Regions from separate parts of the Aurantimonas sp. genome, predicted to be linked through region 2. Evidence: riboswitches for the same ligand, from Rfam matches in the RefSeq annotation. Region 2 holds a riboswitch; each other region holds the start of a gene.
What was found. A riboswitch is a leader RNA that binds a small molecule or an ion and turns the genes downstream of it on or off. The one in region 2 is predicted to bind thiamine pyrophosphate.
Positions count from the first base shown of each region.

Region 1 (5,689 bases), on a different contig from region 2:
CACCGAGGAGATCATGCAGATCGCCCTCGACCAGGCCAAGGGCGGCCGCCTGCACATCCTGCAGGAGATGGGCCAGGCGCTGTCGGAAAGCCGCGCCGAGCTGGGCGAGTTCGCCCCGCGCATCGAGGTCATGCAGATCCCGACCGACAAGATCCGCGACGTCATCGGCGCCGGCGGCAAGATCATCCGAGAGATCGTCGAGAAGACCGGCGCCAAGATCAACATCGAGGATGACGGCACGGTGAAGATCGCATCGTCCTCCGGCAAGGAGATCGAGGCGGCCAAGAAGTGGATCCACTCGATCGTGGCCGAGCCGGAAGTCGGCGAAGTCTACGAGGGTACGGTCGTCAAGACCGTCGAGTTCGGCGCCTTCGTGAACTTCTTCGGTTCGCGTGACGGTCTCGTCCACATCTCGCAGCTCGCCGCCGATCGCGTCGCCAAGACGACCGACATCGTCAAGGAAGGCGACAAGGTCTGGGTCAAGCTGATGGGCTTCGACGAGCGCGGCAAGGTTCGCCTGTCGATGAAGGTCGTCGACCAGGAGACCGGCCAGGAGATCAAGAAGGGCGAGGAAGACGCCGCCTGATCAGGCCGTCTCTTCGCTGACAGAATGAAAGGCGCGTCCCTCGGGGCGCGCCTTTTTCGTTGGGGTAAGGGTCGCGACCTTCGGACCCGATCGGTGCCTACGCGTCAGGCGGACCGCCGGTTCCGCTGCCGCGACGAACGCTCCTGCAGCCGGGCGATCGCCTCGAGCGCGTCGACGGCGAGCGGCAGCCGCGCGACCTCCTCGACCTGCGGGCGGGTCAGGCCGGTGACGTCTTCCAGGATGTGGTCGTCGACGCGCAGAAGGGTGTTGAAGGCGTCGCGGCAAAGCCGCTGCCGGCGCTTCTCCACCGTCCAGTTATGCAGCCATCCCACGAGGCCGGGCTGACTGTGGTGTGCTTCGTCGAGCCGGATGGGCTGGGGCAGGGCCGAATGGTGCAGCATGAGAACCTCCAATTGCCGATGGGCAAAATGTGAGGGTTTCTCATTGATGAGACAAACGAGAAGGGGTAAGCTTAGCGGCAAGTTTCGCTAACAGGAGGCTCCGCCTGTGCTGACGCCGAATCTGCCCAATCTCGACATGGACCTCGCCCGCACGATGGTGGCGATCGCCGACACCGGCAATTTCTCGCGCGCCGCGGAGCGGGTGCATCGCAGCGCCTCGGCGATCAGCCTGCAGGTGAAGAAGCTGGAGGACATGGTCGGCCGCGACCTGTTCCGCCGCGATGCCCGCAGCGTGGCGCTGACCGCTGATGGCGAGATCTTCCTCGGCTATGCCCGCCGCCTCCTGAAGCTGAACGACGAGGCCTTCTCGCGCTTCCTGTCGCCCTGCTGCGAGGGCAGCGTGCGGCTGGGCGTGCCCAATGACAACGGCGTCGTCGCCATGCCGGAAATCCTCCGGCGCTTCGCCAGGACCCATCCCAAGGTCGAGGTGGAGGTGCGGCTGGACCGCACCGAGGAATTGCGGCGGCGCTGCTGGTCCGGGGAGCTCGATCTCGCCGTCTACAGTCACGATGAACGCCTCGATGGGCCGGACTACATCCATTCTGAGCCGCTGGTCTGGGTGGGCGCGCGCGGCGGCCTCGCCGTCGCCGAGACGCCGCTGCCGCTCGCCCTTGCCGATGCCGGCTGTGCCTGGCGCGGCATGGCTCTGGCGGCGCTGGACGCCCGCGATATCGACTACCGCGTCGCCTATACCAGCGAGTTCTGCACCGGCCAGCTTGCGGCCGTCGCCGCCGACCTCGCCATCGCGCCGCTGCCAATCAGCGTCGTGTCGGACGACATCGTGCAACTGGGCGCCGAGCGCGGCCTGCCGCCGCTGGGCAATTACCGCATGACGCTGGCGCGCCGCGACGGCGCTGGCCCGGTCGCCGATGCGCTGGCCGCCCATGTGACCGCCAGCTTCTGCGCCATCGCCGAACGCGGCACCCGGCTGTTCGCCTGACGGGCGCGGGGACTGGTATGATCAGGCAGCAGGCGTATCCTGGCCGGGGCGCGACGTCTGAGGCGGTGCCGGCGGTCGGTCTGTCCGACCGGTGCGCCGGGGAGCCTTGAGGAAGGATGAGGGAATGCCGGGGCTGATCATCCGCGTCGTGGCGGCGCTGTTTCTCGGGCTCGTCTCCAGCCAGTCGCTGGAATTCACCCAGCAATATCTGCAGCGCCTCGGCGGCGCCGTCGACGAATTGCGCAAGGTCGTGGAGCGTTTCGACGCCAGTGCGGCGGCCTCCGACCTGTCGCGCAGCGAGGCGGTGGCGCGGTTGCGCGAGAATCGCGACGCCTTCGTCGCGCGCCAGGGCGCGGACGCCGAGCAGACCATCGCCCGGTATGACGCGGTGGAGCGGCGCTATCGCAGCGTCGCCGAATCGGCGCCCCTGTTCCGGCCCTTCGTCGCGGCGGGCGACCCGGACTGGGAGATCGCCGAGCGGGCCGCAGCCGACTATCGCCCGGCCCTGCCGATCACCGTCGAGGGGCTGCTCCTGGCGGTCGTGGGTTTCGCCCTCGGCTGGGCGATCGGGGCCGGTGGCCATGGCGCCGCGCGCATGCGCCGGCGTCGCCGCGAGCGTCGGCTGGCGTCGAGCTGAGCCGGCGACCGCGATCTTGGCGCGGCGGCGTTGACAGGGCCGCCCGGGAAGCACAGATTCCGTCCATCCAAGGGGAGTTCCGGCAGGGAACTGAGAGGCCACCGGCCGCGGAAAGGCGTGAACGCGTGGCGACCCTTCGAACCTGATCCGGTTGAGACCGGCGGAGGGATGGAATGCGGTGGCCCCTGGCCTGCGGTTTGCCGCAGGCGAGCGCCGCGCCGCCGATCTTTCCCCTGCCCATCAGCCGGATCTCCGAGACGCGTCGAGGAGGACCGAGACAATGGCCGACCGGGTCGCCTGTTCGCACGACGCCTGCCGCATCGGCGGGGCCTGACCATGCGGGTTGCCGTCATCGGGGCCGGCGTTGCCGGGCTTGTCGCTGCGCTGGAACTCGCCGAGCGGGGCGCCGACGTCGCGCTGTACGAGGCGGCGCCCGAACTGGGCGTGGCCGCGGCGTCGTGGCTGGCCGGCGGCATGCTGGCGCCGCGCTGTGAGGCCGAGAGCGCCGATCCGGCCATCGTGGCGCCGGGTCTGGCGGGGATCGACTGGTGGTCGCGCCATGTGCCGGACGTCGCGCGCCACGGCACGCTGGTGCTGGCACCCTGGCGCGACCGCGCGGACCTTGCCCGCTTCGCCCGCCGCACGCGCGGCCATGAGCGGCTCGACGCCGAGCGGATCGCCGCGCTGGAGCCCGATCTCGCCGGCCGCTTCGGCGAGGGCCTGTTCTTTGCCGAGGAAGCCCATCTCGATCCGCGCTGCACGCTGGAGGCGCTGGCGGAACGGCTGCGCGAGCGTGGCGTGGCGCTGCATTTCGGCCGGCGCGTTACGGCCGCCGATCTCGACCATGATCGCATCGTCGATGCGCGCGGCATTGCGGCGCGACCGGAGCTGCCGCGACTGCGGGCTGTGCGCGGCGAGATGGTGCTGCTGCGCACCAACGAGGTCTCGCTGTCGCGGCCGGTGCGGCTGCTGCATCCGCGCTCGCCCATCTATGTCGTGCCGCGCGCCCACGGGTTGTTCATGGTGGGCGCGACCATGCTGGAAAGCGACGACGATCGCGGCATCACCCTGCGCGGCACCGTCGAGCTGCTGAACGCCGCCTATGCGCTGCATCCGGCCTTCGCCGAGGCCGAGCTGGTGGAGACCGGCGCCGGCCTGCGGCCCTCCTATGCCGACAATCTGCCAAAGGTGACGCGGAGCGGCCGGGTGGTCAGCCTGAACGGGCTGTACCGCCACGGCTTCCTGCTGTCGCCCGCCATGGCGGCGGAGGCCGCCGCCGAAATCTTCGCAGAGACGCTGAAGGACGCATCATGAGAATTTCCGTCAATGGCGAGGAGCGCAGCGTCGAGGCCGCCACCCTCGACCGGGCGCTCGTCGAACTGGGTTACGAGGGCGCCGTGGTCGCCACGGCGCTGAACCGCGACTTCGTGCCGAAGACCGAACGCGGGACGGTGCGCCTCGCCGAGGGCGACGCCATCGAGATCATCGCCCCGATGAAGGGAGGCTGAGCATGGACACGATCGACACCGATACGGCGCGCGCCGTGACCGGCATGGACATCTATGGCCGCCGCATCGCCTCGCGGCTGATGCTCGGCACCTCGCTCTATCCTTCGCCGCAGATGATGACCGATGCGATCAAGGCGTCCGGGGCCGGTATCGTCACCGTCTCGCTGCGCCGCGAATCCGGCGAGGCGCGGGCCGGCCAGGCCTTCTGGGAGCTGATCCGCGGCCTCGGCCTCGACATCCTGCCCAACACGGCCGGCTGTCATTCGGCCCGCGAGGCGGTGACGACGGCGCAGATGGCCCGCGAGATCTTCGGCACCGACTGGATCAAGCTGGAGGTGGTGCGCGACGCCGAGACCCTGCAGCCCGACGTGTTCGGGCTGGTGGAGGCGGCGCGTATTCTGGCCGGCGAGGGCTTCAAGGTGCTGCCCTATACGGTGGAGGATCTGTCGGTGGCCGACCGGCTGGTCGAGGCCGGCTGCCGGGTGCTGATGCCCTGGGGCGCGCCGATCGGCTCGGGGCTCGGCCTGAACAACCGCTACGGCCTGCGCCAGCTCAGGGCGCATTTTCCCGACGTGACGCTGGTGGTCGATGCCGGGCTCGGCCTGCCGTCGCAGGCCGCCGCCGCCATGGAGCTCGGCTATGACGGCGTGCTCCTCAACACGGCGGTCGCCAAGGCCGGCGATCCGGTGGCGATGGCGCGGGGCTTTGCCCTGGCGGTTGAAGCCGGAAGGCTGGCCTTCGAGGCGGACCCGATGGCGCCGCGCGACATGGCTGCGCCCTCGACCCCGATGCTGGGGCAGGCAATGCTCGGCGATGTCGGCGGACCGGGAGATTCGCGATGAGCCGGGCCGAGGAAGGTGGGGTCGCAGAGCGGACGGGGACGAGGCTGCGGCTCGATCCGTTCTACCTGATCGTCGACGATGCCGAGATGGCCGCGCGGCTGGTGCCGGTCGGGGTGAAGCTCCTGCAATTGCGCGCCAAGGACATGGACACCGCACGGCTGCGCCGGGAGATCCGCCGCACGCGCGATGTCTGCGCCGCCCATGGCTGCCTGCTGGTGATCAACGATTTCTGGCGGCTGGCGATCGAGGAGGGCTGCGATGTCGTCCATCTGGGGCAGGAGGACCTCGCCGATGCGGACCGCGCGGCGATCCGGGCCGCCGGCCTGAAGCTCGGCGTCAGCACCCATGACAGCGCCGAACTCGCCGTGGCGCTGGCCGCAGAGCCCGATTACGTCGCGCTGGGGCCGGTCTGGCAGACCAAGCTGAAGGTGATGAAATGGGCGCCGCAGACGCCCGAGCGCCTCGGCGTCTGGCGCCAGCGCATCGGCGATCTGCCGCTGGTGGCGATCGGCGGCATCACCGTGGAGCGGCTGCCGCAGGTCTTCGCGCAGGGGGCCGACAGCGCCGCGGTGGTCACCGACGTCACCCGGGCCGAGGACCCGGAAGCGCGGGCGCGCGAATGGCTCGCGGCGACCGCGCCCTACCGGCGATAGGCTTTGAGGCAGTGAGTGGGGGAGGGCGGCTACTTGCCGCCGCTCTCGTCCTCGCCCTCGAC
Region 1 is NZ_CAXPJM010000034.1:29,812-35,500, reverse strand. Features, by position in the region: gene pnp (polyribonucleotide nucleotidyltransferase) at 1-586, shown strand, start outside; gene ACEQX1_RS13550 (hypothetical protein) at 691-987, opposite strand; gene ACEQX1_RS13545 (LysR substrate-binding domain-containing protein) at 1,094-1,987, shown strand; gene ACEQX1_RS13540 (DUF2937 family protein) at 2,112-2,624, shown strand; TPP riboswitch at 2,685-2,810, shown strand; gene thiO (glycine oxidase ThiO) at 2,961-3,938, shown strand; gene thiS (sulfur carrier protein ThiS) at 3,935-4,132, shown strand; gene ACEQX1_RS13525 (thiazole synthase) at 4,177-4,974, shown strand; gene ACEQX1_RS13520 (thiamine phosphate synthase) at 5,019-5,627, shown strand; gene fabI (enoyl-ACP reductase FabI) at 5,657-5,689, opposite strand, start outside.
Region 1: it holds a riboswitch for thiamine pyrophosphate, as region 2 does, so the genes downstream of both, thiO (glycine oxidase ThiO) here and thiC (phosphomethylpyrimidine synthase ThiC) in region 2, are expected to answer to the same signal.

Region 2 (5,689 bases):
GCCGGCCCTTGCCACCCTTCTGTCCGCTGCCGTCCTGTCCGGCTGTGTCGGCGCACCGGAGATCGAGGAGGTGGTGTCACCCCTCAGCTACGGTCCGAGCCAGGAATGCCTCGCCCGGGCGATGTTCTTCGAATCCAACCGCTCCAGCCGCGAGGGCATGCTCGCCGTCGGCACCGTGGTGATGAACCGCGTCGGCTCGCCGAGCTATCCCGATTCCGTCTGCGACGTGGTCGCCCAGCCCAAGCAGTTCGCGCCCGGCGTGATGACCCGCGACATGGGGGCCGGCAAGGAACTGGCGATGCAGACCGCCCATGAGGTGCTGTCCGGCAAGCGCCATGCCCAGGTGGGTGACGCCAAGTTCTTCCACACGGCGGGCCTGAGCTTCGGCTACGGCAACATGCACTACAAGGTGATTGCCGGCGGCAACGCCTTCTACCAGAAGATCTCCCGCGACCAGCGCAGCGCCGGCTTCCGCATGGCGTCCCAGGCGGAGGTCCGCAAGCAGGGTGCCGCCGCGGCCATCGACGAGGTCCGCACCGCCGCCGTCGCGCCGAGCCCGGAACCGGACACGTCCGCCCCGGCCGGTCTCGCGACGGCCACCGCCATGGCGCCGCGCAAGACTACCGGTAACGAGGCCAATCCCTTCCTCACGCTCTGGCAGGGGCTGACCGAACAACCGGCCCGCGCCGACAGCGGCAAGGGCGGACGCGTTCGTGCGGCGGACGCCGCCGCGCCGACCCCGGATGCCGCCGATACGGCCACGCTCGACGCCCGCATGCAGGCGTTGCCCGGCGTCCAGACCACCACCGACTGAGTTCGGCCGGCGCGGGGCTCTGCGGAGGCCGCAAGCCCTGTCGATTCCGCCGGCGTCCGATCGTCCGGCCCGCGTGATGGCAGCATTGCGGTCGGCATGGCAGCCATGGCTTCCTATATGGCGGGGCGAGACCGAAGCCGGGACGGGCATCGGTCACAGCCAAGCCGGCAGGAGCCGATGACCGAGACCGTTTCCGCCGCCGATCCGCTTCCGGACCGGATCGGCCCGATCCTCTATGCACGCGGCGGCGATGGCCGGCGCGACCATCTCGCTGCGATCCTTGTCCTGGACGAAGCGGCCGCGGCGCCCGACCTGTTCGCCGCGGGCGAGGCGACGCAGCCGATAGCGCTGGCCACGAGGTTCGGCCGCACGGTCTGGCGCTACGATTTCTCGCTGCCGGCCGGCACCACCAGCTCCTACCGCATCGACGAGACCGACTATGCCGTCGTCAGCCCCGAGGGCGGCGCGGCGCGCATCGCCTATGTCTCCTGCAACGGCCAGGAGAATGGGGATCTCACGCGCGACATCGCCGAGCGCGACGCCATGTGGACCCGGCTCACCGCCGAGCACGGCCGCGCGCCCTTTTCCCTGATGCTGCAGGGCGGCGACCAGCTCTATGCCGACGACGTCCTCGCCTGTCATCCGGATGTGCAGCGCTGGACCAGGCTGAAGCCCGACGAGCGCGGCACCGTGCCGCTGACCGACGCGGCCCGGGCGGCGATCCGGCGCTTCTATTTCGAGCGCTATCTGATCAGCTTCGCCCGGCCCGCCATGGGGGCGATGTCGGCCCATGTGCCGTCCGTGTCGATGTGGGACGACCATGACATCATCGACGGCTGGGGCAGCCATCCGGCAGCGCTTCTGGACAGTCCCGTCGGGCGCGGCCTGTTCGAGGCGGCGCGCGAGATGTTCCTGATCTTCCAGCTGGCGGCGGACGAGGCGGATCTGCCGGCGATCGCGCTGGACCGGCAGGCGCGCAGCCTGGGCGTCGCGGTGCGCTATCCGGGCCTGACGATCCTCGCGCCGGACCTGCGCAGCGAACGCCGTCCCGACCGGGTGATGGGGCCGGTCGGATGGAAGAGCTTCGAGACGGCCTTGGAGTCGACGCCGGAGCCGGACCGGATCGTGCTCATGTCCAGCGTGCCGGTGCTCGGGCCGCGGCTGAGCTGGGCCGAGCTCGTCGCCGGCATCGTGCCGCGGGTCGCCAAGCTGTCGGACGATCTGCGCGACCAGTGGCAGAGCCGGGCGCATCGGCGCGAATGGATCCGCTGCCTGCAATGCCTGGCCGATCGCGCCGAGCGAGCCGTCGGCGGGCTCGTGGTCGTTTCCGGCGAAATCCACCTGGCGACGCGCGGCGAGATGCGGCTTCTGAACGGGAGTGTGATGCACCAGCTCGTCGCGTCCGGCATTTCCCACCCCGCGCCCGGGCCGGCCTATCCGTTTGCGCTCGGCCTTCTCGCGCGGGTCGGCGAGAGCCCGCTGCGCGGCCGGAAGATCCGCTTGCGGCCGCTGCCGTCCCGCAGCGCGACCTATACGAGCGAGCGCAACTACCTTGTCCTGTCGCAGGACGGCATGGACTGGCAGGCCGAATGGGAACTGGAGGACAGCGGCCGCACCCCGCCGCTCGCGGTCTGACCGGTTGAGGCGGCATCGGCGCGAATGCGACATCGCTGTCGCATTCAGCACAGGGCTCGGACGGAAATTCTTCGTTTGGGTTCAGGACGATACGCCAGGGCCCGAAAAGTTCCGCTGTCGTAGAAAGACCCTATTGCTGCCAGAGTCCGTCCTTTTTCTCGTCACAGGAATTGACGAAGGAGGCGGCGTCGCAAACGTCGCATCTCAAGGACATGCCAAGAATGAAGTTTCTGCCGAAGGCCGCTCTCGCGGCCGCGCTTTTCGCCGGAACGATGGTCGGTTCGTACTCCGCCGCAATCACTCCGGTCGTAGCCGAAACGAAGTCCGCGGCCTCGGGTTCCGCCTCTTATTACGGAAAGCGCTTTCATGGTCGCCGCACGGCGAACGGCGAAAGCTTCAACATGAATTCTATGACGGCGGCTCACAAGACGCTGCCCTTCGGCACCAAGGTGCGCGTCACCAACCGTCGCAACGGCAAGTCCGTCGTCGTGCGCATCAACGACCGCGGCCCGTATCATGGCGGCCGGATCATCGACCTGTCGCGCGCCGCGGCCTCGAAGATCGGCATGATCCATTCGGGCACCGCCAAGGTCAGCCTCGACATCCTCTAGGGTCTCGGCTCTGCCGGCCGCATGACGGGGCGCTGGCCGCCCGCATGTGACACACATCTCGTCCGACGGCGCCGCTCGCGCCGCGGACCGCCCGCGACACCCATCGCGGGCCTCTGGCTTGGGCTTTGCCCCTGACCACCTCCCGGCCGTCCCGGCCCGCGGCGCATCGCTTGCGTTGCCGCCGCGATGTCCCGATCGGCGCAGCCAATCCTGCTTCCCGTCTTCCCGCTCTCGGTCTCTTCGCGTCGTCGCGCCGGTCTTGTCCGACGACGGCTGCAACCGCTGTTGACACCCCCACGGGGGCTGCTACCGTCCGCTCGTCCAAGGGGAGTTCCGGCAAGGAACTGAGAGGCCGACGGCCGCCGATCATCGGCGAAGCGCGCGGCGACCCTACGAACCTGATCCAGTTCATACTGGCGTAGGGATGGGAAAGCCGCCGACCTCTCCGGCCCGCAATGCGGGCCAATCCCCCGACGACAGGGGCGATCCGACAGGCCGACGAGAGTTTTCGATCACCGAAAGCAGAACTGGATCTCCGACGCGAGCGCGACTGGAGAACCAAGATGAATGCCGTGACACCCACCGTCACCGCCGGCCCGCTGCCGGCCTCCCGCAAGATCTACCTGGCCGGAACGGCCTTTCCCGATATCCGCGTGCCGATGCGCGCAATCACCGTGCACCCGACCGCGGGCGAGCCCGACGTCATCGTCTATGATCCGTCTGGCCCCTATACCGACAGCCAGATCGAGACCGACATCGCCAAGGGCCTGCCGCGCATCCGCGAGAGCTGGATCGCGGCCCGCGGCGACACCGAGTTCTACGAGGGCCGCGCGGTGCAGCCCGAGGACAACGGCAATCTGCCGGCTGAGAAGCTGACGCCGGAATTTCCGGTTCGCAACGCCCCGCGCCGGGCGACGGGCGGGCGCGCCGTGACCCAGTACGAATATGCCCGCGCCGGCATCGTCACCGCCGAGATGGAGTTCGTCGCGATCCGCGAGAATCTCGGCCGGGCCGAGGCCAAGCGCGCGCTGGAGCGCGACGGCGAGCCGTATTCGGCGGCGATCCCGGATTTCATCACCCCGGAATGGGTGCGCGACGAGGTCGCCTCCGGGCGTGCGATCATCCCGGCCAACATCAACCATCCGGAAGTCGAGCCGATGGCGATCGGCCGCAACTTCCTGGTCAAGATCAACGCCAATATCGGCAATTCCGCCGTCACCTCCTCGATGGCCGAGGAAGTGGAGAAGATGGTCTGGGCGATCCGCTGGGGCGCCGACACGGTGATGGACCTGTCCACCGGCCGCAACATCCACAACATCCGCGACTGGATCATCCGCAATGCGCCGGTGCCGATCGGCACGGTGCCGATCTACCAGGCGCTGGAGAAGGTGAACGGCATCGCCGAGGACCTGACCTGGGAGGTGTTCCGCGACACGCTGATCGAGCAGGCCGAGCAGGGGGTCGACTATTTCACCATCCATGCCGGGGTGCGGCTGTCGCATATTCCGCTGACGGTGGACCGGACGACGGGCATCGTGTCGCGCGGCGGCTCGATCATGGCGAAGTGGTGCCTGCACCACCACCGCGAGAGCTTTCTCTACGAGCATTTCGAGGAGATCGCTGATATCTGCCGGGCCTATGACGTGTCCTTCTCCATGGGCGACGGCCTGCGCCCCGGCTCGATCGCCGATGCCAACGACGCGGCACAGTTCGCCGAGCTCGACACGCTGGGCGAGCTCACGAAGATCGCCTGGGCCAAGGGCTGCCAGGTGATGATCGAGGGGCCGGGCCATGTGCCGATGCACAAGGTGAAGGAGAATGTCGACCGCCAGATGCGGGTCTGCGGCGAGGCGCCGTTCTACACGCTCGGACCCTTGGTCACCGATATCGCGCCGGGCTACGACCACATCACATCGGGCATCGGTGCGGCGATGATCGGCTGGTTCGGCACGGCGATGCTCTGCTACGTTACGCCGAAGGAGCATCTGGGCCTGCCGGACCGCGACGACGTGAAGGTCGGCGTCGTCACCTACAAGATCGCGGCCCATGCCGCAGATCTCGCCAAGGGCCATCCGGCGGCGCAGCTGCGCGACGACGCCCTGAGCCGGGCGCGCTTCGAGTTTCGCTGGGAGGACCAGTTCAACCTCTCCCTCGACCCGGAGACGGCGCGCTCCTTCCACGACCAGACGCTGCCCAAGGAGGCGCACAAGGTGGCGCATTTCTGCTCCATGTGCGGCCCGAAATTCTGCTCCATGAAGATCTCCCACGACATCCGCGCCGAGGCGCAGAAGGAGGGCATGGAGAAGATGGCGCAGAAATATCGCGAGGGCGGCGATCTCTACATGCCTGCCGGCGACGTGCCGGCCGAGTAGGGCCAGCGAAGCGGAGGCGGCGGCGCGCTGCCGCCTCCTATGCCCCCCAAGTGGAACGGGGGGGGCATTTTGGTGGTTAGGCGTTCGACTGCATCAGGAGGACGCGCAATGGCCGATCCGAAGGCTCCCAGACACGATCAAAAGCCCGCCGATGGCGGCGTCCTCGACAATGCGCTGCAGCGCACCGACAACTCCTTTGCCGGCAAAGAGCCCGACGAGCGGCTGATCGGCACCGATATTCCGGACGACGAACAGGA
Region 2 is NZ_CAXPJM010000010.1:36,850-42,538, reverse strand. Features, by position in the region: gene ACEQX1_RS05040 (cell wall hydrolase) at 1-814, shown strand, start outside; gene ACEQX1_RS05035 (alkaline phosphatase D family protein) at 992-2,449, shown strand; gene ACEQX1_RS05030 (septal ring lytic transglycosylase RlpA family protein) at 2,671-3,060, shown strand; TPP riboswitch at 3,375-3,502, shown strand; gene thiC (phosphomethylpyrimidine synthase ThiC) at 3,624-5,432, shown strand; gene ACEQX1_RS05020 (hypothetical protein) at 5,541-5,689, shown strand, end outside.

Region 3 (5,689 bases), on a different contig from region 2:
ACACCCTCGACTAGGAAGGGCGCCGGCTCCGGAAACAATGCGGGAGCGGCGGTTAATGGATCATGGACATCAACCGACACGATCCCACAGCCCGCCCGGCACGAGACGCGAAAGCGCTCGTCTAAGCCGTGGGCATCGCCCGAAGGCAACCGCCATGCAAACGACAGGTAGCGGCTTTGACACAACCGAAAGACGGCGACGAGGCGCTACACAAACTCCTCAATGCGATTCAGGATCGGCAGATCACCGTCTTCTCGGTGGAGGAGGCGGAAGCCCTCCGCGAAGTTGCCAAGGTCTGGCGGGCTGCTCGGTCCTCTGCATGGCTTGCGAGTGTTTTGGGCTCGGGCCTGAAATGGGCTGCCGGCATTGTCGTCCTGTGGATCGCGTTCAAGAACGGCCTCGCCGAGTGGCTTCAAGGACTTCTCAGCTCATGAAAAAATGGATCGTCAGCCCGGCCGTTGGCCTCATCATCGCCGCCCTGTTCATCGGCATCTTCAACATGACGGTGCCGGTAGCGTTCGGCATGACCGGCTATAATGAGCGCTTCGAGGGCGACAAGCTGCTGGTGGACGTGTGGGGCTTCAAGCTCAAGGACTGCGATCCGTACCCTGGCAGCTACGAGGGTCTGGCGCGCAATGGCAATGCGCTGCGGCCGGTGCCCTTCCACTTCGTTGACGACAAGACGCCGGACAGCTCCAAGCCCGTAAGCTGGTTCGGGATGCAGTATTTCGGGACGTGGGCATGGGACGTGTCCGCCTATCCCGAGACGCCCGCGGTGCAGATGAATATGGCCCATGTCTGCGGGGACCGCGTGGTGGACACGGTGCTTGGCCCGTTTGAGGTGCCGCCCCGACCGGCTTAGCCGGTTTACCCGTTTATGCGGAATCCCCGCTAAACCTGCTCAAATTCACTGCCGATATACCCAGCCCGCGCTGCCCTTGATTGGGTGGCGCGGGTTTTCTTGCGTCTAGGCCATGTCGCTCGGCGCGGTTCCACCCGCAGCCTCCAGCCGCTCCTCCAGTTCGCCGATGTAGGACTGGACTGCTCCGACCGGGCTGGTGCAGGACTTGTGCCGCTCAGGGACGGAAGCGCGCAGAAGCCGATCCCACTTCGCCAAGGTCTCTTCTGCGGTCTCTGCTCTCTCGCTCATCACCGTCTCCTATCCCATCTTCAACGCCGCATAGAGCAGGACCCCGACGACCAGCACGAAGCCAACCCACTCCCAGCGCTGATTGTATCGGATCCTCATCTGGCCCTCACCGGAAAATCTCGGCGACGATAAACCATGATCCCGGCCACAGCGCGAGGGTGACGACGAGGCCAAGGGCGACCCAGAGATATGGCACGAGGCGGGTCATCGCCCCGGCACCTTCGCCTGCACGATCATCACGATGTCTCGGCTGCCGCACCCGGAGCACTTCACCGGCGCACTCCACTGGATGAAGACCTGGGCGCGGCCCCAACGCCGTATGGCCTCATCCAGATCAAGGCCGAGCTTCCGATTGCAGGCGTTGCAGTACCACGCCAACCCCATCTCCTGGTCGGCCAATTTCCCCAGGGTGTCGACCTTGTTCTGGTCGGCAAGTGGGCTGTCGGCCACCATCGCCACGCTCCCGGCCGCGGGCCTGTCGCAACGCCTTCGCAACGAGTTCGCAACGCATCACCAGGCTCGACTATCAAGATGTTGAAAAGTCTGGTGATCCCGACTGGATTCGAACCAGTGACCCTCAGATTAGGAATCTGATGCTCTATCCTGCTGAGCTACGGGACCGACCGCGCGCAACCTAGTCGAAGGCGCAGGGTTCGCCAAGTCTGCTTGCGTCGCTCTCGCGCCGCGGGGTTGCGGATCATCGCACCTTGGGATCGGCCTGGGCGACGAGCAGCGCCGTGCCTTGGCGGATCGTCACGGCGATCGGCCCCAGCGCTTCGTTCGACTGTGTGAGGATCGAGTGGAATGGCAGGTCGACACCGTCGAGCGGCCATTTCGCGCCGGAGATCGTCAAGCCGGAAAGATCGGAGAATTTCAGGATCGAGAACTGCGTGCCGGGGGCAAGATCGAAGGAGCGACGGTCCGGTCCAAGCGGCCAGGCGCGTTCGATCCCGTCGAACAACTCCACGCCGACGCCGCGGGCGGCATAGCGCAGGGCCAGGATCAGGTGTGCGAAGGCGTGGTCGCTGCGCGGGCCGCCGAGCGCACCGACCAGAAGGACGCCGGTCGCGCCACGCGTCAGCGCCGCCTCGATGGCGATCTCGCCGTCGGTCATCGCCTTGTCGCGGGGATAGGGTTCGCGGGGCAGGCTGGTCAGTTCGATCGCCGGCCGCGGCGGGCTGGAATCGAAATCGCCGACCCAGAGTTCCGGCGTCACCTGCAGCTCAGCGGCATGACGCAGGCCGTCATCCGCGGCGATGACCCGCGTGCCCTTCACCGCATCGATCAGCGCAGGGGTCGGGGCGATATGGCCGGCAAGGAGAATGGAAAAGCGCGACATCGCGGCTCGCCTACAGCATCGGGCCGCAAACGCCAATCGGCTGCCGCGACATTGCTTTTGGATCGCCGGCGAGGGTATGGCCTGCCTGCCGCGCCGGCGCGCAGCCTGGCGGTCCGACGCGAGAGCTCGACGTAGGTGCAACGGCAGAGATGCCCCTTGCTCAAGAGGCGCGGCCGCCCTTGCCGGCAAGCGGTGTGACCTCTAAGTCTTCCCATGCTCACACGGGGTGCCTTCGGGCTGAGAGGCGCATGCCGACCCGTCGAACCTGATCCGGCTCATACCGGCGGAGGGATGCGGGCGTCGGCGGGTGTCTCGCGGATGCTTTCGTTTCGAAGGCCGCCGTATCGAAAGGCACCACCATGGCCCGACCTGTCTCCTCCTCGCCTCTGTCCATTCGCCATCTCGGCGTTTGCGCGGCCGCCCTTCTGGCCGGTGCGAGCAGCGCGGTCGCCCAGGCCGACAAGCCGGTGCTCACCGTCTATACCTATGAGAGTTTCACGCCCGAATGGGGGCCGGGCCCGAAGATCGAGGCGGGCTTTGAAGAGGTGTGCGCCTGCGACCTGCAGTTCGTCGGTCTCGAAGACGGCGTCGCGATCCTCAATCGTCTCAAGCTCGAAGGGCCCTCGACCCAAGCCGATATAGTCCTCGGCCTGACCACCGATCTCATCCCAGAGGCCAAGGCGACCGGCATGTTCGCGCCGAGCGGGGCGGATCTCTCGGGGCTCGACGTGCCGACCGGCTTCTCGGACGACATCTTCGTCCCCTACGACTATTCCTATCTCGCCTTCGTCTACGACAGCGAGGCGATTGCCGAACCACCGGCGAGCCTCGACGATCTGGTCAATGGCGATCCCGAGGTGAAGATCGCCATCGAGGACGCGCGGACCTCGACGCCCGGCCTCGGCATGATGCTGTGGATGAAGAAGATCTATGGCGACGAGGCCGCTGCCAAATGGGAGCAGCTGTCGAAGCGCATCCTGACCGTGACGCCGGGCTGGAGCGAGGCCTATGGCCTGTTCACCAGCGGCGAGGTGCCGATGGTTCTCAGCTACACGACATCGCCCGCCTACCACATGATCGAGGAAGACACCGACCGCTATCAGGCCGCGGCCTTCGCGGAGGGCCACTACCTGCAGATCGAGGTGGCGGCAATGCTGAAGACGACCGAGACAGCCGAACTGGCGACGCGCTTCCTCGACTACATGCTGACCGCCGAGGTGCAGTCGCTGATCCCCACCACCAACTGGACGTTGCCGGTCGCGGACGGCATCGATCTGCCGGAGGCGTTCGGCCGCCTGGTGCAGGTGGACACGCCCCTGATGATCGATCCGGAAACGGTGGCGGCGAACCGCAAGGCGTGGACGCAGGAATGGCTCGAAGCGATCGGCCGCTGACGATCGAGCGCGCGTCCCGGTGAGGCATTCATGACCGGTGCTGCGGATCGTGCCTGGCGGATCGGCCTCGGCCTCGGCGCTGCCGGCATCCTCGTGGGCTTCCTGGCCGGCGCCTTCGTCGTGCTTATCCTTGCGACGGGCGCCTCGCCAGATTTCCGGGCGGTGGCCGGCGATCGCTATCTCCTCGGGGTCGTCCTGTTCACGCTCGAGCAGGCGGTGCTATCGACGCTCCTGTCGGTGGCAGGGGCCATCCCCCTGGCGCTGACCCTGCATCGTGCCCGCTTTCCCGGTCGCCGTGCAGTGCTGCGCCTGTTCCTCCTGCCGCAGGTGTTGCCCGTGCTGGTCGGCGCGCTGGCGATCCTCACCATCTGGGGTCGCAACGGCCTCGTCTCGGACGCTCTTGCGACGATCGGACTGGCGCGGCTCGACATCTATGGTCTCTCGGGCATCCTGATCGCCCACGTCTTCTTCAACCTGCCGCTGGCCGCCCGGCTGATGCTGGCCGGGCTCGACCGCGTGCCGGCCGAGAGCTGGAAGCTCGCCGGGCAATTGTCGCTGAGCCCGCTGGCCACGTTCCGGCTTGTCGAATGGCCGGCCCTGCGCGGTGCGCTGCCGGCGGCCGCGAGCCTGATCTTCATGCTCTGCGTCACCAGCTTCACTCTGGTTCTGGTTCTGGGCGGCGGACCCGGCGCCACGACGCTGGAAGTCGCGATCTACCAATCGCTGCGCTACGACTTCGATCCCGGCCGTGCGATCACGCTGTCGCTCGTCCAGATCGGCCTGACGGCGATCGTCCTGTGGCTGGCGACCCGGCTTGGCGGCGATGTCGCCGCCGGTTTCGGCCTGGGCGGCCGTGCGCTGCGCTACGATCGCCGCAGTCCTGCCCGGGCCGTGCTGGACGCGCTCGTGCTGCTCCTCGGCATCGGCTTCGTCCTGGCGCCATTCGTCGCCGTGGTGGTGCACGGCCTGGAAGCGGACCTGGCGCGGTTGCTGGCCGATCCAGCGGTCCATCGTGCCGCGATCACCAGCATTGTCATCGCGACGGCTGCCGCGCTTCTTGCGATGACCGTCTCGCTGGCCATCGTCCTCGCCACCGAGGCGCTGCGCAACGCGCCGGCGGACCGGCTGACCCGACGCAGGCAGGCGCTTGGCAACGGTTTGGAGACGACGGCCAGTCTCGTGCTCGTCGTTCCCCCCATCGTGGTCGGGGCCGGCTGGTTCCTGGCGCTGCGGCAGGTCACCGACGTCTTTGCCGCCGCGCCCTATGTCGTGGTTGCCACCAACGCGGCGATGGCCGTGCCTTTCATCGTGCGCATCGTCGGGCCGGCGCTGGCGGCAGCCAACCAGGCGACCGGCCGGCTGGCCGACAGCCTCGGCCTTGCAGGCCTGTCGCGGCTGCGGGTCGTGGACTGGCCGGTCCTGCGCGCGCCTGTCGCGCTCGGCTTTGCCTTCGCGCTGGCGATCTCGCTCGGCGATCTCGGCGCCATCGCCCTGTTCGGCAGCCAGGACCTGGTCACCTTGCCCTATCTCCTGCTGCAACGCATGGGCAGCTATCGCACGGCCGACGCGGCCGGACTGGCGCTGCTCCTCGGCATCCTGTGCCTGTCACTGATGGCGCTGGCCGAGCGCGGTCTTGCACGAAGGGACCATCCGGCATGAAGAAGGCCCTCGTCCTCGACGATGTCCGCTTTGCCCATGGCGGCAGCGAGATGCGCTTCGATCTTGCGGTGGAGGCCGGCGAATGGCTAGCGGTCATCGGTCCGAGCGGTGCCGGCAAGTCGACGCTGCTCGACCTCGTCGCGGGAT
Region 3 is NZ_CAXPJM010000035.1:16,331-22,019, forward strand. Features, by position in the region: gene ACEQX1_RS13750 (hypothetical protein) at 177-434, shown strand; gene ACEQX1_RS13755 (hypothetical protein) at 431-862, shown strand; gene ACEQX1_RS13760 (hypothetical protein) at 968-1,150, opposite strand; gene ACEQX1_RS13765 (hypothetical protein) at 1,355-1,603, opposite strand; tRNA gene ACEQX1_RS13770 (tRNA-Arg) at 1,695-1,771, opposite strand; gene ACEQX1_RS13775 (thiamine diphosphokinase) at 1,848-2,489, opposite strand; TPP riboswitch at 2,702-2,798, shown strand; gene thiB (thiamine ABC transporter substrate binding subunit) at 2,849-3,883, shown strand; gene thiP (thiamine/thiamine pyrophosphate ABC transporter permease) at 3,914-5,542, shown strand; gene thiQ (thiamine ABC transporter ATP-binding protein) at 5,539-5,689, shown strand, end outside.
Region 3: it holds a riboswitch for thiamine pyrophosphate, as region 2 does, so the genes downstream of both, thiB (thiamine ABC transporter substrate binding subunit) here and thiC (phosphomethylpyrimidine synthase ThiC) in region 2, are expected to answer to the same signal.

Region 4 (5,689 bases), on a different contig from region 2:
GGGCGTGAAGTCGGGCGAGACGCCGGACATGCTGTTTCGCCGGGTGGCGCGCCTCAGGGTTCGGCTGGAAACCGCCGAGGCGGCGGAAGTGGACACCGCCTTCCTCGAACGTGTCGCCGGCGATCTCGGCCTTTTGTCGGACCTCATCGGACGCCGCTATCTGATGGCCGGCCCGGCGGCCCCGACCGACGGGGGCGGCCCGGAATGATCTACGAGATTCGCCTGCAGATCGGCTGCGCCTATCCCTCCGCCGTCGCCGATGCCCGCCATCTCCTTTATGTGCGGCCCCGCAACGACAGCGGCCAGCGCGTCCTCACCTCGACGGTCGTCGTTTCCCCCGATCCCGACGAGCATCATCACGAGCACGATTTCTTCGGCAATCCGGTCGAGGACTTGGCGTTCCGCCGACCGCATGGCGAACTGGCTGTCGATATGCGTGCCCGCGTGCGGGTCGACCGCGCACCGGTGGATCTGGCGGCAACGCCGACGGCCGATGCCATCTCCGATGCCGCGATCACCTGGCGCGGCAGCGATGCGCTGTCGCCGATCCATTTTCTCGGCCGCAGTCGCCGCATCGTGCCGGCCAGCGACATCACCGCCTATGCCGCTTCGAGCCTCGACGAAGCGCCGCAGGCGGGCCCGGGCGTGCTCGCGCTGGCGCGGCGCATCCAGGACGACTTCGCCTACGAGCCCGGCGCGACGGACGTGCGCACCGGCGTCGCCGAAGCCTTTGCGCGCCGCCGCGGGGTCTGCCAGGACTTTGCGCATGTGATGGTGGCGGGCCTGCGCGGCGCCGGCATTCCCGCGGCCTATGTCAGCGGCTTCCTGCGCACCGAGCCGCCGCCGGGGCAGCCGCGCCTCGAAGGCGCCGATTCCATGCATGCCTGGGCCGCCGCGTGGCTCGGCCCGGATGCCGGCTGGGTCGGGTTCGACCCGACCAACGGCGTCGCGGTGGAACGGGGCCACATCATCGTGGCGATGGGCCGCGACTATGACGATGTCGCCCCGGTCGCGGGTGTCGTCGTGACCGCGGGCCACCAGCAGACCTCGCATGCTGTCGACGTGGTCCCGCTGGAAGACGCCACCGCCGCGAGCGACTGAGGCTCATTGCGGACTCATCGTTGCAAGTCGTAACGAAGCGTCGACATCTTTCGCGCTAGTATCCCTACGTCATCTTCGTTTTTCCCGGGCACATGCAGATCCATACCCCCACGATGCTCCTTGTCCTGAGCGCGCTCTGTCTCAGCGCCAGCCTCTGCCATCTGGTCGAATGGCGGAATCTGCGCGAGACGGCGTTGCTGTACTGGAGCGCCGGCATGGGTCTGATCGCGCTGGCTGCGGCTACGGCGCCGCTGCGGGTGTTCGAATTCTATGCGGTGGCCATCGGCGGGGCCAATGCGCTGCTGCTCGCAGGCTACGCGCTGCTCTATGTCGGCTTCGCCCGGTTCTGCGATGTGAAAACCAGCCTCTGGTGGTATGCCGGGCCGGTCGTCTGGCTGCTGTTCTACGGGCTGTCCCCGGCGGCAGAGAGCGTCGAGGCCCGGGTCGCCGTGATCTCGACCATCGCCGCCTTCTATTCGCTGGCCATCGCGCTGACCCTGCTCAACCCGACGGCCCGCAGCGGGCCGGCGCTGATCCTCTGCGCGGCCTTCGGTGCGCATGGTCTGTTCTGCGCCCTGCGCGTGGTGCTGGTTGGGCTGCCAGCCGCCATAGCTGACCAGCAATTGATGACCGGCTTCCTGTTCACGCTGGTGATGACCCAGGCCATCCTGATGATCGGCGTCAGCACCTATCTCGTCATTGCCATGGTGCGCGGGCGGCATGAGCAGTCCCTGCGCCGCCTGTCGGAAACCGACTTCCTGACCGGCATCGACAACCGCCGAGCCTTCACGACCAAGGCGACCGCGCTTCTCAACGACGCCGATGCCGGCGACGTCGCCCTCCTCCTGTTTGATCTCGACCGCTTCAAGAAGATCAACGACGATCACGGGCATGGCTGCGGCGACGAGGTCATCAAGCTCTTCGTCGACAGCACCGCCGACCATCTGCGTCCGACCGACGTCTTCGCCCGGCTTGGAGGCGAGGAGTTCGCCGCCCTCGTCCGGCGCCGCGACAAGCACGAGCCGGCGGTCATCGCCAGGGCGATCGTGCGCGGATTTGCCAACCAGGCCCGCACGGTTGGCGGTCGGTCCATCGCGGCCACCGTCAGTGCCGGCGTGGCCACCAATGAGGCAAACCGCGACCTGAACGGCCTGCTGACGGCCGCCGACCAGGCGCTCTACCGGGCAAAATCCATGGGCCGCGACCGCGTCGAGGCCGTCGCGGTGGACGTCCCGGAGGATGGACCGCCCGCGGACGACACCCTGCTGCAGGTCTCCTGAGCCGAGCGCCTAGCTACCAGTGACCGTGGAAATGGTGCGTCGGACCGTGCCCCGATCCGACGTCCAGCCGGTCCGCCGCGCCGATGGCACCCGCGACATAGGCCTTGGCGATCCTCACCGCCGCGAACGCGTCGCCGGTCAGCGCGAGCTGCGCCGCCAGCGCCGAGGACAGGGTGCAGCCGGTGCCGTGGGTGTTGCGGGTTTGAACACGTGCGCCCTCGAACCATTCGCGCTGCGTTGCCGTCACCAGGAGGTCCGGGCTGTCGTCGCCGCTCAGATGGCCGCCCTTCAACAGCGCCGAGCCGCAGCCCAGCGCCTGCAGGCGGGTCGCGGTCGCCTCCATTTCGTCCCGGTCGGTGGCTTCCGCCGCATCCAGCAGCACGGCCGCCTCCGGCAGGTTCGGCGTGATCATGTCGGCAAGGGGCACGAGTTCGCTGCGTAACGCCGCCACGGCCTCCTCGGCCAGCAGGCGGTCGCCGCCCTTGGCGACCATGACCGGGTCGAGAACGACGTTCCGCGCCTTGTGTCGTTTCAGCGCATCCGCGACGGCATGGGCGATGTCGGCTGTGGCGATCATGCCGATCTTCACCGCATCGACGCGGATATCGGCAAAGACCGCATCGATCTGGCGGGTGACGAAATCGGGCGAGACCAGCTCGACGCCGCTGACGCCCCGGGTGTTCTGGGCGGTCAGCGCGGTGATGACGGCCATGCCGTAGACGCCGTTCGCCGCGAAGGTCTTCAGATCGGCCTGGATGCCGGCCCCGCCGGAGGGGTCCGAGCCGGCGATCGAGAGAACGTTGCGGATGGTGGACTGGCTTGGCATCGCGGTCGGCTCCTGGCCGACGACGAGCCCGACGGAGCATGTGAGAGACCCCGCCGCGACTCCCTCCGCCGGCATTATCCGGGTCAGGTTCGAAGGGTGCATCTCAGCCCGCCGTTTCCGGCAGGCGCCCCCGTCACGCATTCGGTTCTACGCGGTCGCCGCCCTCATGTCAGCAGCGTCCGCGACGGGACGGCGGCAAGTGGGCCGCCGTCCAGCCTTCCGGCGGCTCAGCCTTCCTGCACCAGGACGATGGTGCCGAGCGGCGGCAGCGACAGGGGGATCGAGTAGGGCCGGCCGTGCACCGACACCTCTTCGGCGTCCTTGCCGCCCATATTGCCGACATTGGAGCCACCATAGATCTCCGAATCGGTGTTCAGGCGCTCGACCCAGCGGCCGGGCAGCGGCACGCCGATGCGGTATTCATGGCGCGGCACCGGCGTGAAGTTCGACACGATCAGCACCGGGTTGCCGGCGCGGTCCTTGCGCATGAAGGCGATGACGCTCTGCTCGACATTCGACGTGTCGACCCATTCGAAGCCGGCCGGATCGCAGTCGAGTTCGTAGAGCGCCGGGATCTCGCGATACATGGTGTTGAGATCGCGCACGAGGCGCCGCATGCCCTCGTGACCGGGCTGCTCCAGGAGATGCCAGTCGAGGGAGCGGTCGTGGTTCCACTCGCCGACCTGGCCGAACTCGCCGCCCATGAAGATCAGCTTCTTGCCGGGATGGGTCCACATGAAGCCGAAATAGGCCCGCAGATTGGCGAATTTCTGCCACTCGTCACCCGGCATCTTGCCGAGCAGCGAGCCCTTTCCGTAGACCACCTCGTCATGGCTGAGCGGCAGGACGAAGTTCTCCGAATAGGCGTAGACCATGCCGAAGGTCATGTGGTGGTGGTGGTAGCGCCGGTTGATCGGGTCTTCCTGCATGTAATGCAGGGTGTCGTGCATCCAGCCCATGTTCCACTTGAAGTGGAAGCCGAGGCCGCCAGCGAAGGTCGGGCGTGACACGTCCGGGAAGGCGGTCGATTCCTCGGCGTGGGTCGTCGCCTTGGGGTAGTACTCGCCGACCCGCTCGTTGGTGTCCTTGAGGAACGCCATGGCCTCGAGATTCTCGCGCCCGCCATGGATGTTGGGCTCCCATTCGCCGTGCTCCCGCGAATAGTCGAGATACAGCATCGAGGCGACCGCATCGACGCGCAGGCCGTCGATGTGGAAGCGGTCGAGCCAGTAGAGACCGTTGGCGACCAGGAAGTTCTCCACTTCCGGCCGGCCGTAATCGTAGATCAGCGTGTTCCAGTCCTTGTGGAAGCCGCGGCGCGGATCGGGATGCTCGTAGAGCGCGGTGCCGTCGAACTGGCCGAGACCGTGGGTGTCGGTCGGGAAATGGCCCGGAACCCAGTCGAGGAGCACCCCGATGCCGGCCTGATGCAGCGCATCGACGAGGCGTGCGAAGCCCGCGGGCGATCCGAAGCGCGAGGTCGGCGCGTAGAGGCCGATCGGCTGGTAGCCCCAGGACCCGTAGAAGGGATGCTCGGAGACCGGCAGCAACTCGACATGGGTGAAGCCCATGTCGCGCACATAGGGCACCAGCTCGGCAGCCAGTTCGTCATAGTCGAGATAGGCGTTGTCGGGACCCCGCCGCCAGGACCCCAGATGCACCTCGTAGATCGAGATCGGCTTCTCGCGATCCTGCCAGTCGGCCGCATGGGCCTGGAACTCGTCGTCCTTCCATTCGTGCTCGACGAGGCCATCGACGATGGAGCCGGTCGACGGCGCCATCTCCTGCAGGAAGCCGACCGGATCGGTCTTCAGCGGCAGAAGGTTTCCGTCGGCGCCAATGATCTCGTATTTGTAGACCTCGCCGCGGCCGACGGCGGGGATGAACAATTCCCACACGCCGCACTCATGGCGCTTGCGCATGACATGGCGGCGGCCATCCCAGGAATTGAAATTGCCGACCACGGACACGCGCCGGGCGGCCGGCGCCAGCACCGCGAAGGCCGTGCCCTCGACGCCGTCCATGATTGTCGGATGGGCGCCGAGCTTCTCATAGAGGCGGTAGTGATTGCCTTCCGCCAGGAGATAGACGTCCTGCTCGCCCAGCACCGTGCCGAAGCGATAGGTGTCCTCTTCCTGCCAGCGTTCGCCGCCATGGGTGAACTGCAGGCGATAGGCGTCGTCCGGTTTCAGGCCGGACACGTAGCCCGAATGGAAGCCGTCGGCACCGCCCGCTTCCAGCTCGCCCAGGAGCTTGCCCGCCGTGTCCACGACCGCGGCCGTCTCGGCACCCGGCCGGAAGACGCGCACGATGGTGCCGCCGTCGGCCTTGCGCGGTCCGAGCACGCCGAAGGGATCGCCGTGGATGCCGCGGCCGATGGCATCGATCTGATGCGCGTCGGCGCGATGATCGGTCGAAGCGGCCGCTCCGCGCGATGAGGAACTCGTCAGCGTCATTTCAAAACCTGTCGTTTCTCGAGGAG
Region 4 is NZ_CAXPJM010000054.1:204,569-210,257, reverse strand. Features, by position in the region: gene ACEQX1_RS19200 (circularly permuted type 2 ATP-grasp protein) at 1-208, shown strand, start outside; gene ACEQX1_RS19195 (transglutaminase domain-containing protein) at 205-1,101, shown strand; gene ACEQX1_RS19190 (GGDEF domain-containing protein) at 1,215-2,381, shown strand; gene thiD (bifunctional hydroxymethylpyrimidine kinase/phosphomethylpyrimidine kinase) at 2,395-3,207, opposite strand; TPP riboswitch at 3,251-3,349, opposite strand; gene glgB (1,4-alpha-glucan branching protein GlgB) at 3,435-5,663, opposite strand; gene treS (maltose alpha-D-glucosyltransferase) at 5,660-5,689, opposite strand, start outside.
Region 4: it holds a riboswitch for thiamine pyrophosphate, as region 2 does, so the genes downstream of both, thiD (bifunctional hydroxymethylpyrimidine kinase/phosphomethylpyrimidine kinase) here and thiC (phosphomethylpyrimidine synthase ThiC) in region 2, are expected to answer to the same signal.